2 regions of the Sulfobacillus sp. TH-112 genome follow, and region 1 is predicted to be linked to the other one. Evidence: riboswitches for the same ligand, from Rfam matches in the RefSeq annotation. Region 1 holds a riboswitch; the other holds the start of a gene.
What was found. A riboswitch is a leader RNA that binds a small molecule or an ion and turns the genes downstream of it on or off. The one in region 1 is predicted to bind cyclic di-AMP.

Region 1 (7,615 bases):
CCTTGGAGTCCCACCATATAAATAATTGTGGGTGGATTCGACGCCATATGCACCCGTTCAGGCGTCGTTCCCATGAGCGTAATCAATTCATCCCGCACAATGCGAATGACCCCTTGGGCAGGCGTCAAGCTTTCAAGAATCTCTTGACCTACCGCACGCGTCTCCACCCGGCTCAAGAACTCCTTGACCACCTTAAAGTTCACGTCTGCTTCCAAAAGAGCCAATCGCACTTCCCGTAGCGCCTCTTTCACATCCGCTTCGGTAAGTTTTCCCTTGTTGCGCATCCGTTTAAAGGCTTGTTGCAGCTTATCAGTGAGTGCATCAAACATCGCGTATGCCCTCCTCCTCGGCCCATTGGTCTAAAGTCTCTTGTACCGTCACTAACTCCGGAAACCGTGTCGTCAGCCCTTGAACCTCGGTTAAAAGCTTCTTCAAGCGTTCTGCCCGGATGGTATGAGCGGTCAGCAACCCTAATCGCGTCTCATAGTCCTCAAGAAGCTTTTCAGTGCGGTCCAGTACATCATGAACCGCGGCTCGGGAAATCTCCCGAGCTTCACCGATTTCCGCTAAGGACCAATCTTCCAGGTAATAGAGTTGCCAGACTTGCGCTTGGACGTCCGTTAAAAGAGGGCCATACATATCAAACAACCATCCCGCTCTAACCCGATCTCGCGATTTCACCAACATTCTCCTGTACCTGTAAAGGTATTTTCCTTAACAGCCGAAGCCGATTGTACCGAACCAGAAGCCGAAAGTCAACTCCCCGCCTAGAACTGATTCGATACTTCAGTGTTTTGTTCACTATAGCGCCGCTGAGAAATTCTTTCGCGAGCCTCTTTCACCTCAACCGAACTATGTTCACTCAGCTGCGCCACTCGACTCCAATTGATGACCACGGCATGAGGTGGCACCGCGCCGCGCCGCATATGCCCTTGAAGAAGCCCCATCGCCAGTGTCGCCACGTCTTCCTTAAAATCCTCTCCCTCAAAGTGACCTAAGTGCGTGATTCGCACCGGATAGCTCTCGAGGCGATAAACCCCTTCTTTAATTTCAAAACGCACTTCCCATGCCTCATCGTGAAATTCTACCGATAGAACCTTGACCACCAACATTGCCTCCTTGTACTTCCTTTTTCCCTGTGCCCATGATATGAATGGCATTATACCCATCCGAGCTTAGGAAGCCCCACCCACGCGGGATTACTCCCGCTGACATGGAGAGAACCCCATCCTTTGTCGTCGTTCCCTCATTCTATTCTCGATGACACGAACTCCCCTGCCATCTGGCTCCTTTGTATTATATCCCAGCGCACCGTTCACTACCGCATTCTGATAACAAGCCACACAAAAACACCGTTGCCGCGTATTCCAGCAACGATGTTTTGATTTATCCCACAAATTCTTGGTCAACCATCACTTCGGGATCATGGAGAAACTGACGCAATCCGTGCAATACGCCATAGGCGCCCTCATAAGGGGACCGCATAATCGCCTCTGGCAGCCTCTCTTTCAAAAGCACCGATCCGTTCGCGACCAACACGCCACGATAACGTCCCTCAAGGATGTCCCCATCGTTCTCCGCATCCCCAGCGACGAAACATTGATGCGCCTTGACGTTAAGTCGATTCAGAATATGCTTCAGGGCAGACCCCTTAAGCGCTCCTCGCGGTACCACATCCAATCGCAGTTGCTCCGCATCCCATAAGGTGCGGTGCATCACTCCGTCTTTCACCAGCCGTGCCTTGGAAGCGGCCAATTGCTCGTCGCCAGCCACTCGAAATGCCAAGCGCCAATGAGAACTGCGGCCTAAGAACTCTACTCCCGGCACTTGCTCTAAGCTCCGCATGACGCGACGCGGTGACCAATCACGACGCTGTTGAAAGGCCCAACTTTCATCCACTCGTCGGTCCGCGCCCCAAAAAATATCCGCTCCAATATCAGTACATAAGGCCAAGGGTTCCGGATATCCATAGCGGTGAATCAAGGGTTCGGCATTGGCTCGTGTGCGCCCCGTAAGATACACGACCCCGACCTCTGGATGCAGCTTGAGATACTGGGCCAGTTCACTCTCACCGCCATGCCCCACTAATGTACCGTCAATATCAGAAGCCAACACCCATTTGATGCCCGCCAAGGCCAGTCACCTCCTGATAGCAGCCCACCATCTGCTGAGCCATGTCATTCACGGTATGCAAGCGATGAACCTTCTCTTGTCCCACTTTCCCCATCTTGCGAGCCTTGGCGGAATCATTCCACAACTCAAGCACAAAATCCCACATCGTCTCGATCTGATCACGGTCCACAACATAGCCGTCCTCACCGTGATTAATCCAGTCCCGAACCCCCGGCACCCGAGACCCGACAACCGGAATTCCTGATGCCAACGACTCTAGCACCGCCATCCCTAACGTAGGCCCTTGATTCGGAGCTATCGCTACTTCAGAGGCCGCTAAATATGGTGCCACCCCGCGATGCGGCATCCCACCAACGAAAGTCACATGTGATCCTAAACGCTCCGCCAGCCGTGCCAAATCAGGAGAGACCGGCACGCCTTGTTGAACTTGCTTTCTCGTTCCGCCTAACACCATGAGCAAAAAGTCTTCGGGGAGATCTCGCTGTGCCAAGACATCTAGAGCCTCGCGAAGACCTCGCGCGAGTTCTAAACGTCCGACATAGGCCACCGGACGGCGCTTCACGCCTAGGGCCCGCAATACTGGCCCCGCATCACGACTAAAGAATTGCGTAGGATCGACCCCTGGAGGCACAACGTATACCGTCAATTCCGGGGTGTCGCGATGAATAAGTTCCGCCTCACTCAAATACGACACGACCACGGCATTCGCCTGATGTAACAGTCGCTTTTCCGCGGCTGCGCGTACCTCGTTCACATCTTCTCCCGGACGAACGCTCCATTCCGCCATTTTCACAGGAGAATGAACCCATGGCAGACCAGTCGCTTGGTGAATGCGCTCTGCGACGAGACCACTTATCCAATAATGGCTGTGTAAAATGTGGTGGTTACGCCCACTATCCTTCATCCAGGCTAGCGCTTCTGCAGCGAGACCATCCACCAATTCTTCCCAACTCTCTTCTTCTGGTCGACGCAACGCCTGCGACAGCCGAATGACCTGACCTAAGTGTCCTAAACTAAATTTTTCCGGCCACAAAGGATTGGCCTGTGCAGTCAATACGTCTACTCCATAGCCATATTGTTGGACGTTCTTCACCAGTTCGCGAATCAAAATTTGCTGCCCACCGACCGCACCACTGTCGCCATAGGTGAGCGGATCGGCATGCAAAGAAATTTCAAGAGCTCGACGTATCATCAAAGGTATCCTCCCTCAAAAACCTGAGACATAAAAAAAGTCCCCAGGCACCCCGGGGGGAGAGGGAAATTCATTAAGTTACACCTTGAGCCCCCAACGCCTACGAAGTTAGCTGACGGGTTAGGGCTGTGGTCATACCCTTTGCTTGCACAATTCACCCCGACTACCTGGGTCCTCCGCTTCCACCGAATTCGGCGCTTTCAAGGTACCCCTATTATACTGGAGAATCCCCCCAATCCGCAACTACCGAACGCGCACGAGAACCGTTCGACATTACTGCTTGTTTTCTGGACATCACCCCGAGTGGGCGCTACCATAGTCCTAATCCTTCTCCCACGACTTTCCACTCGCAATCTCCCCGAAAAGAGGTCCTGTTGTCATGCCCGATCGCCTCCCACGACTGCCCTCCTCCGAGGTTACTCATGACGGGCGTTCATGGAGTCAGGATGACATCCGCCCGCATACCCTGCATCTGGCTATTGAGACGGTCCTCAGGGCGCGTTTTTCGGCAGTTCATGACGCCCTGGCTAAGAAAACGCAGAGGTTAAGCACGGACGCCCTCTTGATCCTCCTCGCTCAGGTTGCCACGAGTCCATTGATGGAAGACATCCTCGACCAGGTCGACTATCTGGAATAGAGAGAATGTGCACTACACGCGTCCACAAGAATGGATGGTATCACCCCAAAGAGTGCAGAGACAAGGGCACTGTCGATTTCCGAGCCGTGCAGTACGCGAGACCGCTCAAGTCGGCTGCTTCGTTCCATCCTTAATGAGGAGAGAGGTGATGAGGTCAAAGGCAAGATTGTACTCTTGGTGTCGATGTTCCAACAAATCCCATTCATATTGACGATCCATCGGACCACCGCTTTCTTCGAAAATCAGTTATCTGCATGATATATTTCGTCGATGGAAACGCTCCGCACGCGGGACATAGATATCGCCTGATGATCATGCCAATCCCGCGATAATCCCTCTGTTCAGGCTCGGTGTAAAGAATCGCTTCGCGAGTTCTACGACATCCCGAGAATTGCTCGCACATAGTCGTCGGCATTAAAGACCATCAAATCGTCAAGCTTTTCCCCGACCCCTACGAACGCAATGGGAAGTTTCAACTCCTGATAGATGGAAAAAGCAATTCCGCCCTTGGCAGTTCCATCCAGTTTCGTCAATATAATCCCGGAAACCTGCACCGCCTCCTGAAATATCCGCGCCTGACTCAACCCATTTTGCCCGGTAGTGGCGTCCAACACTAACCACACTTGATGCGGCGCCTCGGGTTGTTCGCGGCCAATGACACGAACCATTTTCCCTAACTCTTGCATCAGGTGTGCCTTATTTTGCAAACGCCCCGCGGTATCAATAATAGCTAAATCCAAATGACGCGCCTGAGAAGCCCGGACCGTATCAAACGCGACCGCTGCTGGATCGGCACCTTCCGCTTGATGGACCACGTCCACATGAGCCCGTTTGCCCCACTCTCGCAGTTGCTCAGAGGCGGCCGCCCGAAAGGTATCGGCAGCCCCTAGAATCACACCATAGCCTTCGGCTTTCATGCGTTCGGCGAGTTTTCCCGCCGTGGTCGTCTTACCGGTACCATTGACTCCTACCATCATCCACACAAAGGGTCCCCCCTGCGCTGGCAGTTGATAGGGATTATCCAGTTCCGGCAACATCGATACCATCACATCATGCAAAAGGGTCTGCACTTCATCGGCCAGTTCGGGATGCCGTCGCCTTACCTCATCGCGCAACCTGTCCATAATCAATTGAATCGCTTGCGATCCGAGATCCGCTTCGTAAAGAATTTCTTCCAGTTCGTCATAAAGCTCATCCGACCACTGTCGTCCCCCCACTAAGGTCCGAATCTTGTCCCCTAGTTCTCCCCGGGTCTTTGCCATGCCCTGTCGTAAACGCTCAAAAAATCCTGCCATGACTTCCTCCTCAGCTGCCCACCAATTCCTCTGCGCCTTCAAGCAATACCGAAATCACGCGACTTTGGCCCTGACCATCACCGGCAATGCCCCACAACGCATCTGCCACTTCCATTGTCTCGCGATGGTGGGTCACAATCACATACTGGGCTTCTGCCCGCACCCGACGCACATATTGAGCAAAGCGACTCGCATTGGCTTCGTCCAGCGAAGCTTCGACTTCATCCAGCACCACAAACGGCGACGGCCGAGCACTCAATAGACTAAACAACCAAGCAATGCCCCCTAACGCCTTTTCCCCTCCAGAGAGCAACGCCAAATGGCTCTTGCGCTTTCCAGCAGGTCGCACCCACAATTCCACGCCCCCCTCTTCCCCACTCACCCAGCTAAAGCCGCCATCGCCACCGGCATACAACTGACGACACGCTTCTTGAAAGGCCTGTTCCACTCGTAACGCGGTATCCTTAACACGCCGCTCCATTTCCTCGTCAATTTCGCGCAGCGTCCCCATCAGCTCTCGACGGGCGTCTTCGACATCGCGGCTTTCATGCGCCAGATATTGTTCCCGCTCAGCCAACTGTTCATATACGGCCAGGCTACCAGGCACCAAGGGTCCCAATCCCACTAGAGTCTCAGCAATCTCTTCCATTTCCGACCGCGCGGCCGTCTCCTCTTCTCGATCGAAAGCACCTAGTCCTTGTTCAGGAGAATAATCTTCGAATCGCACGCTAATGGCAAGAATTTCTTGTCGCCAAACATTTTCTCGATTTTCCATTTTCCGATCTTCTGATAATAAGGCGCGCTCGCGGTGATCCAGTTTGAGCGCCTGCTCGCGCTGGTCCGTGAGTTGTCGCATCCGATCAGCACGCACTTTTTCGCGATTCGCTTCGTCGAGCGCCACACGACTTAAGCCGGTGCTCACTTCCCGAAGTGCGCCAACCAACTGCTCCCGCTCTACGGCCAGTTGGATTAACCGTTCCGATTGGGACTGTACTTGTTGTCGTACCCGTCCTTCTTCCTGGGCAATGCGATCGTGAATTAATTGCTGCTCACGCCATTCTTGCTGCTTCTCCTGCCACTTTTGCTTGGCAAACGATGCGTCACGTTCCAATTGCTCAACAACCTCTTGTTCGCGTTGGAGCTCCGCCCGAATGTTTTCTATTCTCACCTCGAGGTCATGAGACGCCTGTGATTTTTCGGCAATCGACTGCACCAATATCTTGGGGTCGCCCATATGCTGATGCACCTCAAGATCGCGCGTCAACTTTTCCCACTGCGTCCGCATGGTGACTAGCTGTTCCTTACCGCCCTCGAGTTGTTGTTCAATGCGTTCCAACGCGATAGTGACTTCGGCACGTTCCCCATCCAGCTGCTCAATACCCTTTATGCCGCTTTCGAGCTGCTCTGTTAAGCGACTCATTTCTTGCTTGCGACCGGCAGTCGAATGACGCCCCGGATTGGACGAACCGCCGGTAATGGCGCCACCAGCATGTACCACTTGGCCATCTCGCGTCACCATTTTGTAGCGAAAATGATGGACTCGCCCAAGCGGAGTCGCATCATCCAGAGATTCTACGATGAGCACTCGACCGAGCGTGTGCATGACCGCCGGACGAAGATCTGCCGCAAATCTAATGAGATCCGACGCCCACCCTAGAACGCCTGGTTGCCGCGTGAGGGACTCATAATCCTGGTCTGAAGGTCGCGATGCACGAACGGTATCTAGCGGCAAAAAGGTCGCACGCCCCAACGACGAAGACTGTAAGTAGCGAACCGCCGTCCGGGCTAATTCTTCACGGGTCACAACCACGTCTTGACTTTGACCCCCGAGCGCCGTCTCAATCGCCAACGTCAAATCAGGGGGAGACTCCACCAAAGAACCTAACGTCCCTAAGATGCCCGTCAATTGATTATTCCTAGCGGCCCGAAGCACAGAGCGCACCCCGGCCTGTAGCCCTTCCCCTTCATCCTCCAGTTGTTTTAAGGCTCTGAGGCGCGCTTCATAGCTTGCCGTATTGCGGCGCCTGTCGATTAAATCGCGATCTAGGTGAGCTAACCGCTCTTTTTCGCGGCGCCGCTCTGATTCGAGTGACGATAACCGATCAACCCATTCTGACACTTGGGACTGCAAAGACTCGCGTTCCGCGTCTCGCTGTTGCATCGTGGCCATCACTTCAGAATGCCCATCGACAATCCCGAGTATGCCCTTTAAGCGCTCCAACCGCTGTTCCAGGTCATGTCTTGTGTGATCTAACTCAGCCCGCTGACGCTGCAACAACGCGTCTTCATCTCTTAGGTCTTTTAACCTTTGTGCCTTTTCACTCAAATCGTTCTGCAATTGCTCTGCCCGCGTCCTCA
Region 2 (7,615 bases), on a different contig from region 1:
CAATCCGATCACCTTGGATGGCTCCCCCTGTATCGTCGGCTTGTCCCAGAAACCCTTGTGACGGGAGGAAGTTGTCTTGATATCCGGTCACATAGACGAGGCTCTTCAACGGTATCACACTCGGATCGACCGCAATCATTCCGTCTTCTAGTGGTGCGCCGAAGTAATCCGTCGGGCCGTAGGGGTAATTATCTGCCAAGCTCGGTCCATATGAGGTAGCAATCATATGATAGGCGGCGACGACTTGATGCCCATCAATGGTGCTGACGGACGGCGTGAATTCCCCTTGCGGACCCGATGAACTGGAAGGTTCGTCAACCGGCGTGCCACCAGTAGGGAACGACTCGGGAAGCGATAATTGCTCAGCCGATCCCGATCCCACAGATTGGCTCTGGTTGCTATTGGCTGATGTCGCACTCAGCGCATGACTTCCTGGTGTATAGGGAGTTAGTTGGAATCCTGCCAAAATGTCTTGCCAGGTTGTGGCATTGACTACTCCCGTGGAGGAGAGTCCGCTTTGCGACTGAAAGGACTTTACACCCGCCTCAGTAAGCGGTCCGAAAATCCCATCGACGGGTCCTGATGAGATTCCGAGATCATTGAGGTCGGCTTGAAGAGTCATGACCCAGTGGCCCGTATCACCCTGAAAGAGGGTATGTTGCATCGCAGGATGCAGAGATTGAAGTGCTGCCGTGGTCGTACTGGCAGCCTGAACACTTCCTATGGACGGAGCGGCGAATAAGCTCATGGATCCTAAAAATGCTGCACCTAGTATCATCGTTTTCACGTAATATATCCCCCTCGAAATTTGCCTCCGAGGTTAGCTGACGGATTCGGACGCGAGAGTACGCCCTACGAGCACAAGCTCGATTCACCCCTAACCCTTGGGTTCCCCGGATTCCTTTGCGGAATTAGGCGTTATGGAAGTCGGAACATTAGAGAGTGTACCGAGTGATCGAGGGCGTCGTCAGATCGTAAAACCGCGCTCCCCCGACCATACGACCTCATAGGCCATGTCAGGGGAGCCGGATGCTCGTCCATACGGAGAATCGGAGCGGTCTGCTATTGTCTAACTGAAGAGCCAACTTTTGACTGATCTCTTGACAGACAAAAGAATGGCTGCACTTCCTATCATTACGGCTCTTGCGCCATAGCCGTCCCACCGTTTGCCTGAAGGCGATGCTCTATCGTCGAAAATGGTGACCTACAAATTGGAAATACTAGTGCGATGATTCTCCGTGTTGGTCGCTCGGCGCCACGGATGGCGCTTCACCAAACGCTGCTTGTATCAGTTTAATGGGCAGACGAACCATCCCCTCCATCGCCCACATGGCTTCATCCGCACTTTGAGCCATGGCTCCCTGGCGCCCTTCTAATTGCCGACGCACCATGCGAAAGGGCGACGCCACCATGGTATCCACATACCAGAGTTCCTGGCGTACCGCTTGGTTGATGGTGCTGGGAGTGCCCATAGAGGGCTTGGGGTGCTTACGCGGAGACTTGACCGAATATTTTTTTTCCTCTTTTTGATGTCCTTCCTTTTGATGTCCTTCCTTTTGATGGCCTTCTTTCTGATGGTCTTCCATAGATGATCCCTCCGCGGCTAGAGTGCCTCATGGCAGGTCATGCTATACAAGAATCTCATGCAAGCTTTCTCGACTCGCGACATATGATAAACGATTGACTGAATATGACCTACCCCATTCGGCGTTCAATTGAGGAGTTGACACGTTTGCTAAGAGAAATGCTGAAATCAAAAATCCATCGGGCCACCGTCACCGAGTCCAATCTCAATTACGTCGGCAGTCTGACACTCGGTCATCAACTTGCTCTGGCTGCCGATATTTTGCCTCACGAATTTGTGCACATCACCAACATTAATACCGGGACGCATTGGGTCACCTATGTCATCCAAGATAACGACCACCCAGGTTCACTATGTCTCAACGGAACGGCTGCACGACATTTTCATCCCGGCGACTTAGTGATTATTATGGCCTATGGTTACTTTAGCCCCGAAGAAGTGCGTAGCGGACTTCATCCACGCCTCGTCTATGTTGACCAACAAAACCATATCTCAAAAGTCATGGCGGGCGAAAAGCCCTATACCCTGGACATGGGCGAGTGATTTCGAGTGGCCTTGGAGAAAATACGCTCTGGACAGCGAAGTCTGACACAGCGGAGGCTATGTCTATGGCAATTGTCGAAGTCAAAGTGGTTCCCGTGGGCACCGACGAAGCCAGCATCTCGAGTTATATTCAGGACTGCTTTGAGATTGCCGAGTCAGCCATTGGGGTGGAAAGCGTGCTGACCCCTACCGCGACCCTGTTAGAAGGCGACTTACAGGACATTCTTCCCGTCGTGGAAGCGATGCACCAGTCGCCCTTCTATAGCGGCGTGGACCGCGTCATTACGACAGTCACGATTGACGATCGCGTCGATAAACCACTCGACATGGATAGCATGGTGGAAGCTGTGTTAACTGACGAGAATCTGTTGGAGTTCTAACCTGTCCCGGGACTGTTCCTCACAGAACAGTCCCGTTCTTGATAACCTATGACACCGATTCAACCATTCCTTGCTGTAGCAAAAACATCTTATGGTAGAGGCCTTGATGGGCTAAAAGCTCTTGATGCGTGCCGCGCTCCACCACTTCGCCGTGATGCAGCACTAAGATGAGGTCCGCATCTTGAATGGTGGATAATCGGTGGGCAATGGCAATGGTAGTCCGGCCATGTCGCATCTTCTCAAGAGCGGCTTGTATTTTCTCTTCCGTCTCGGTGTCGACGCTGGCGGTCGCCTCATCCAGTACCAAAATGACCGGTTCCCGCACCATAGTCCGGGCGAAGGACAACAGTTGACGCTGTCCGGTGGAGAGTGTGGCCCCGCGCTCTCCAATGGGTGCGTGATATCCTCCCGGTATCTTATCGATGAAGGTGTCCGCTTGCACAAATCGAGCCGCCGCTTGCACGGCATCCGAAGAGATATCCTCGTCCCCAAGGCGAATGTTCGACTCAATGTCTCCCACAAATAAAAACGGGTCTTGCAATACCAGCCCCATCTTGTGACGAATCTCGGCTTCAGAAAAAGATTTTAAGTCCTGCCCATCGATGAGAATCCGGCCCCGGTCGACAGGATAAAAGCGTAGCAATAAGTTTACCGTGGAACTCTTGCCGCTACCGGTGTGTCCTACAATAGCGACGGTCTGACCGGGTTCGGCCGTGAAACTCACGTGTTTCAAGATGTCGGTTTTGCCATCATACGAAAAAGACACGTCTTGAAACTCAATGCGGCCGCGGGAGATCTCGGCGCTGCCATCGCCTTCCATTGCTGGACGCCGCGATGGATTATCGAGAATCTGAAATACTCGGTGGCTTGACACCATCGCCTGCTGAAAAAAGTTTAACCGTTGCAACATGCTGTTGACGGGTTCAAAAAATCGGCTCAAATAGCTGACAAATGCATACAGTACCCCAATGTTGACTGCCGTATGAAAAGATAGCAGGCCAAAATATCCGAGCACCAGGATTAACGCCAACAGATAAATTACATCCATCAAGGGACGCAACAATAGCCCATTAATTTGCGTGTTCTTAAAGCGCGCCTTGCGATAGGCTTCGTTGACCTCGCCAAACTCTCTTCGAAGACGCGGCTCTTGGCGCATCACCTGAACGATCCCCATTCCCTGCAAAGACTCGTTCAGCTTAGCGTTTAATAACGATAGCCGTTGGCGCGCTAAGTGAAAGACCGGGCTACTAACCCGTTGATACACCCACATCACCAAGATAATAATCGGAAAAAGCACCAAACAATAGAGCGCTAATCGCACATCCAGAGCAAACATCGCAATCATGACGCCCGTCAGCATGGTCACGTTCTGAACAAAGGTGGAGAGCACGGTCATGAACATATCTAAAATGGCTTGAGTGTCGTTGGTAATGCGTGATACCAACACTCCAACAGGCGTTTGATCAAAAAACGAGAGAGCCAGTTCTTGGATTCGATCAAACAGGTCGACCCGAAGGCGCTGGATAATATCGAGCGCTAATAATTGAAACAACAACAGTTGCAATACGGTAAAGGCGGATGTCAGGACCACCAATAATAAATATGCCGCGCCCAATTCGATTAATTGGCCCTTAGGAAAATGACGTGGAATCAGATACCGATCCAAAAATACTTTCACCAAGATCGGCTGTAGCACGTCTGCAGCCGTGGCCAACAGCAGAATCACCAAGGATAGTGCCACACGGCCCTTATGATAGAGCATGTAGCGCATGAGGCGCCAGAAGGTGCCTCGTTGTGGCAACGATAAAGGAGTATCTAAAGATTCCAGACTCATTCCGCCGTCCCCCCTTGTTCAACCAATGTCTCGAGTTGCTGTCGGCGGTACATGTCGAAGTATCGCCCTCCGATATCCAGCAACTGCTGATGACTGCCGCGCTCTTTAATTTGCCCGCCTTCAAGCACCACAATCTGGTCGGCATGTTCCACAGCGCTGAGGCGGTGCGTCGAAATAATGGTGGTGCGATTCTGACGATGGGCCTTCAGCGCCCCTAAAATCGCCTTTTCTGTCCGTGCGTCCACCGCTGACAAGGTGTCATCGAGCAGCAATATTTCGGCGTCAGCAATAAGGGCTCGCGCGATGGAGACCCGTTGCTTTTGACCTCCGGACAGTGTCACCCCACGTTCCCCCACGATGGTGTCATATCCCTCTGGAAACCGCAGAATGTCCTCGTGAATAGAGGCAATCGTCGCGACGCGTTCAATGTCTTCCGTGGTGGCATCAGGGGTCTGAAACCCAATATTTTCTTTAATAGAGAGCGAAAACAAAAAGTCATCTTGCGGCGCGTAAGCTATCGCATGACGGAGCGCATGCAAACGATAGACATAAATCGACTCGCCACCAATAGTGATATCGCCCTCCGTGACATCAAACTCACGCAACAAGAGTCGCATGAGCGTGGTCTTTCCGGTGCCAGTTCTTCCCACAATGCCCAGTGTGGTCCCTTGGGGCACGTCTAAATAAATATTTTTTAACACCGGCCCATCGCTTTCAGGATAGCGAAATTCTGAAATAGCAAATCGAATATTCCCTGTCGGGACCTCTAAAAGCGCGTCCTCACGTTCATTGACTGTAGGCGCGATATGGAGCAAGGTTTGTACCCGGTCATACGATGCACTACCGCGCTCCACTGTGTTAAATAAAAATCCGAAAGCGAGCATCGGCCAGATTAATTGACCCAAATATAAGGTAAATGTAGTGAGGCTTCCGAGGTCCATACTGCCATGGACCACAAAATATCCACCAAACGCGACCGCAAGAAAATAGGAAAACCCGATGATGACCGAAATGGTCGGATCAAAGAGCGAATCAATCTTGGCCACAGCTACATTTTTATTCACCACATCTTGCGAGAGCGCGACAAAGGCTTTTCGCTCCGCTGCTTCTTGGCCAAACGCCCGCACCACACGAACTCCCGATATGTATTCTTGGACACGGTCATTGATATCGGAAAATGCCGCTTGCGCCAACCCAAAGCGCTCGTGCAGCATCTGCCCGTAACGCGAGACCGCATACGCCATCAGTGGCAGTGGCAAAAGACTAATGACCGTTAACTTCCAACTAATTGTAATCGCCATGGTGGCGACCACGACGGTACCGGTGGTGATGGAATCCACCAATGTCAGCACTCCATCGCCAGCCGTCTCCTGAATGGCTTGGACATCATTAGTGGCATGCGCCATTAAGTCTCCGATGCGATGATGGTGATAGAATTCCGGAGAGAGCTTGGTAAAATGATGGTATAGCCGATTACGAAGTTCTGTGGCCAGTTGAATTGAACCGCCATAGAGCCGAATTCTCCAGAGATACCTCAATCCGTACGACAGAAAAGCCGTGATTGCAATTGTCACCACCGCTTCTAGTAAGACGGTCACGGTCAAGGTATGTCGCGTTAAGCGATTGACGATAATTCCCACAATTTCGGGAGGAACCAAGGCGATAATGGACACAATCATGAGAAAAATAATGCCGGAAATATACTGCCGCTTATGATCCTTAAAAAACCACATCAAATCACTAAAGACCCGCACGTGAGAATCCTTTCTACGCGACTACCAGAAATTATGTATGAAAAAAGCCAGTGTTTTGAATATCACGTCTAACCATAGTACCACAGAGCACCCTAGGGGATCGCACTATTGATATGATCTCGTGCGAAAAAATAGTAGAGTCCTTGAAATGGGTCCTCAAATAGCAAAAAGGCCTCTCATTGATGCAAACGTGTCAGCATTCCGCTAGGGCCTCTTGCCGTGAGTCTTTTCCTGCACCCTACGCAATAACCCGATGTAATAGACATTCCAGTAGGCGATAAAGAGGAAATAGAGCAACGCCGAAAACCATGACACCGTAATAGGGTCAATGGGTCCCACGTGATGAGTGGCGGCTCTCAGAGTGAGCGCGTCATAGAGAATGCGAATGGCAAACAACGCGACCACCATCGCTCCAATATACGGATTGGTTTTATAGCGTGGCGGATCTTCATGCCAATTATAGGTGGTATGGCTCAAACTATACCCCCCCAGCAACAATCCAATAATAAGACCTGCCGCCACCCCCGCTAATGTTTCTCGCGATCGCATTTCAATAATCAAAACAAAAATAGCCAGTGCGCACAAAAGAATGATCCGCGCCCACACTGTCGCGGAATGAAATGGCTGCTCTTTCATGGTCCGTCGGGTCCGTACAGCCAACACCACCACGACCACTGCAATGACCGGTATTAATTCTCCCACGAACATACCTTCCTTTTGTTGATCAACTTGTTGATCAACACTAAAAAATGTGCCACGCCTCTTCGGTTATTCGCGATTGGATAGGGAAATCCTCTGCGTCTGCCCATCCTAACTTGTGAATTCAAGGCTCTATTGATACCATGATTAGGAAAAAGACCACCGTCAGTTCCCAGAAAGGACATAACCATGTATCAATTTGCAGGCTTTAGTAAAACGGACTTTGACGTGTTTCTTATTCCTGAATTTCACGATCGAATGTCTGCGTTGCGTAGTACCGTGCGACCGAAACTGGCCATGCTGGGTGATGACCTGGCCCCGCGACTTAAAGAAATTACTGGACATGCGATGTATCCGCACACCGCAAGTCACGCCCGACGACGGGTGAATCCTCCCGATGATACTTGGGTAGCATTTTCCCGCAATGAACGAGGATACAAGCGATTTGCGCATTTCGAGGTGGGAATTGCTCGTGACTATGTCTTTGTGAGATTCTCGATTAAACAAGAGAGCGATGAGGACAAAGAACGATTGCTACAATACCTCAATTCCGAGGGACCCGAGGCACTCTCTCGCTTGAAGGATCCGGAACCCATTTATTATTACCGCGATGACCATGGCCAAGGCGAACGTCCAGTCACCTCAATTACTGCCACTGATATGTCTGACATCATTCAAAAGACCGCGCTCAAAAGTCATGGGTTTACCGTAGGGCTCACATTTCCTCGAGAGGATGCGATTGTCCGCAGTGCCGAACTCGTGTCCCGCGCGCACAACGCCATTCGCCATCTCTCTCCCTTATATGCAGGGGTGGTCTTCG

Region 2: it holds a riboswitch for cyclic di-AMP, as region 1 does, so the genes downstream of both, ACOJWD_RS13965 (peptidoglycan-binding protein) here and ACOJWD_RS09505 (glycosyltransferase) in region 1, are expected to answer to the same signal.

The regions. Positions count from the first base shown of each region.
Region 1 covers NZ_JBYCKN010000134.1:6,390-14,004, reverse strand. Annotated here, with positions in the region: gene ffh (signal recognition particle protein) at 1-329, opposite strand, end outside; gene ylxM (YlxM family DNA-binding protein) at 322-681, opposite strand; gene ACOJWD_RS09515 (hypothetical protein) at 768-1,106, opposite strand; gene ACOJWD_RS09510 (HAD family hydrolase) at 1,387-2,133, opposite strand; gene ACOJWD_RS09505 (glycosyltransferase) at 2,102-3,325, opposite strand; cyclic di-AMP (ydaO/yuaA leader) riboswitch at 3,408-3,532, opposite strand; gene ACOJWD_RS09500 (hypothetical protein) at 3,705-3,962, shown strand; gene ftsY (signal recognition particle-docking protein FtsY) at 4,337-5,257, opposite strand; gene smc (chromosome segregation protein SMC) at 5,268-7,615, opposite strand, start outside.
Region 2 covers NZ_JBYCKN010000189.1:42-7,656, forward strand. Annotated here, with positions in the region: partial or broken gene ACOJWD_RS13965 (peptidoglycan-binding protein) at 1-778, opposite strand, end outside; cyclic di-AMP (ydaO/yuaA leader) riboswitch at 794-928, opposite strand; gene ACOJWD_RS13970 (hypothetical protein) at 1,221-1,586, opposite strand; gene panD (aspartate 1-decarboxylase) at 1,733-2,128, shown strand; gene ACOJWD_RS13980 (MTH1187 family thiamine-binding protein) at 2,194-2,508, shown strand; gene ACOJWD_RS13985 (ABC transporter ATP-binding protein) at 2,555-4,342, opposite strand; gene ACOJWD_RS13990 (ABC transporter transmembrane domain-containing protein) at 4,339-6,096, opposite strand; gene ACOJWD_RS13995 (CcdC protein domain-containing protein) at 6,301-6,798, opposite strand; gene ACOJWD_RS14000 (DUF1054 family protein) at 6,985-7,615, shown strand, end outside.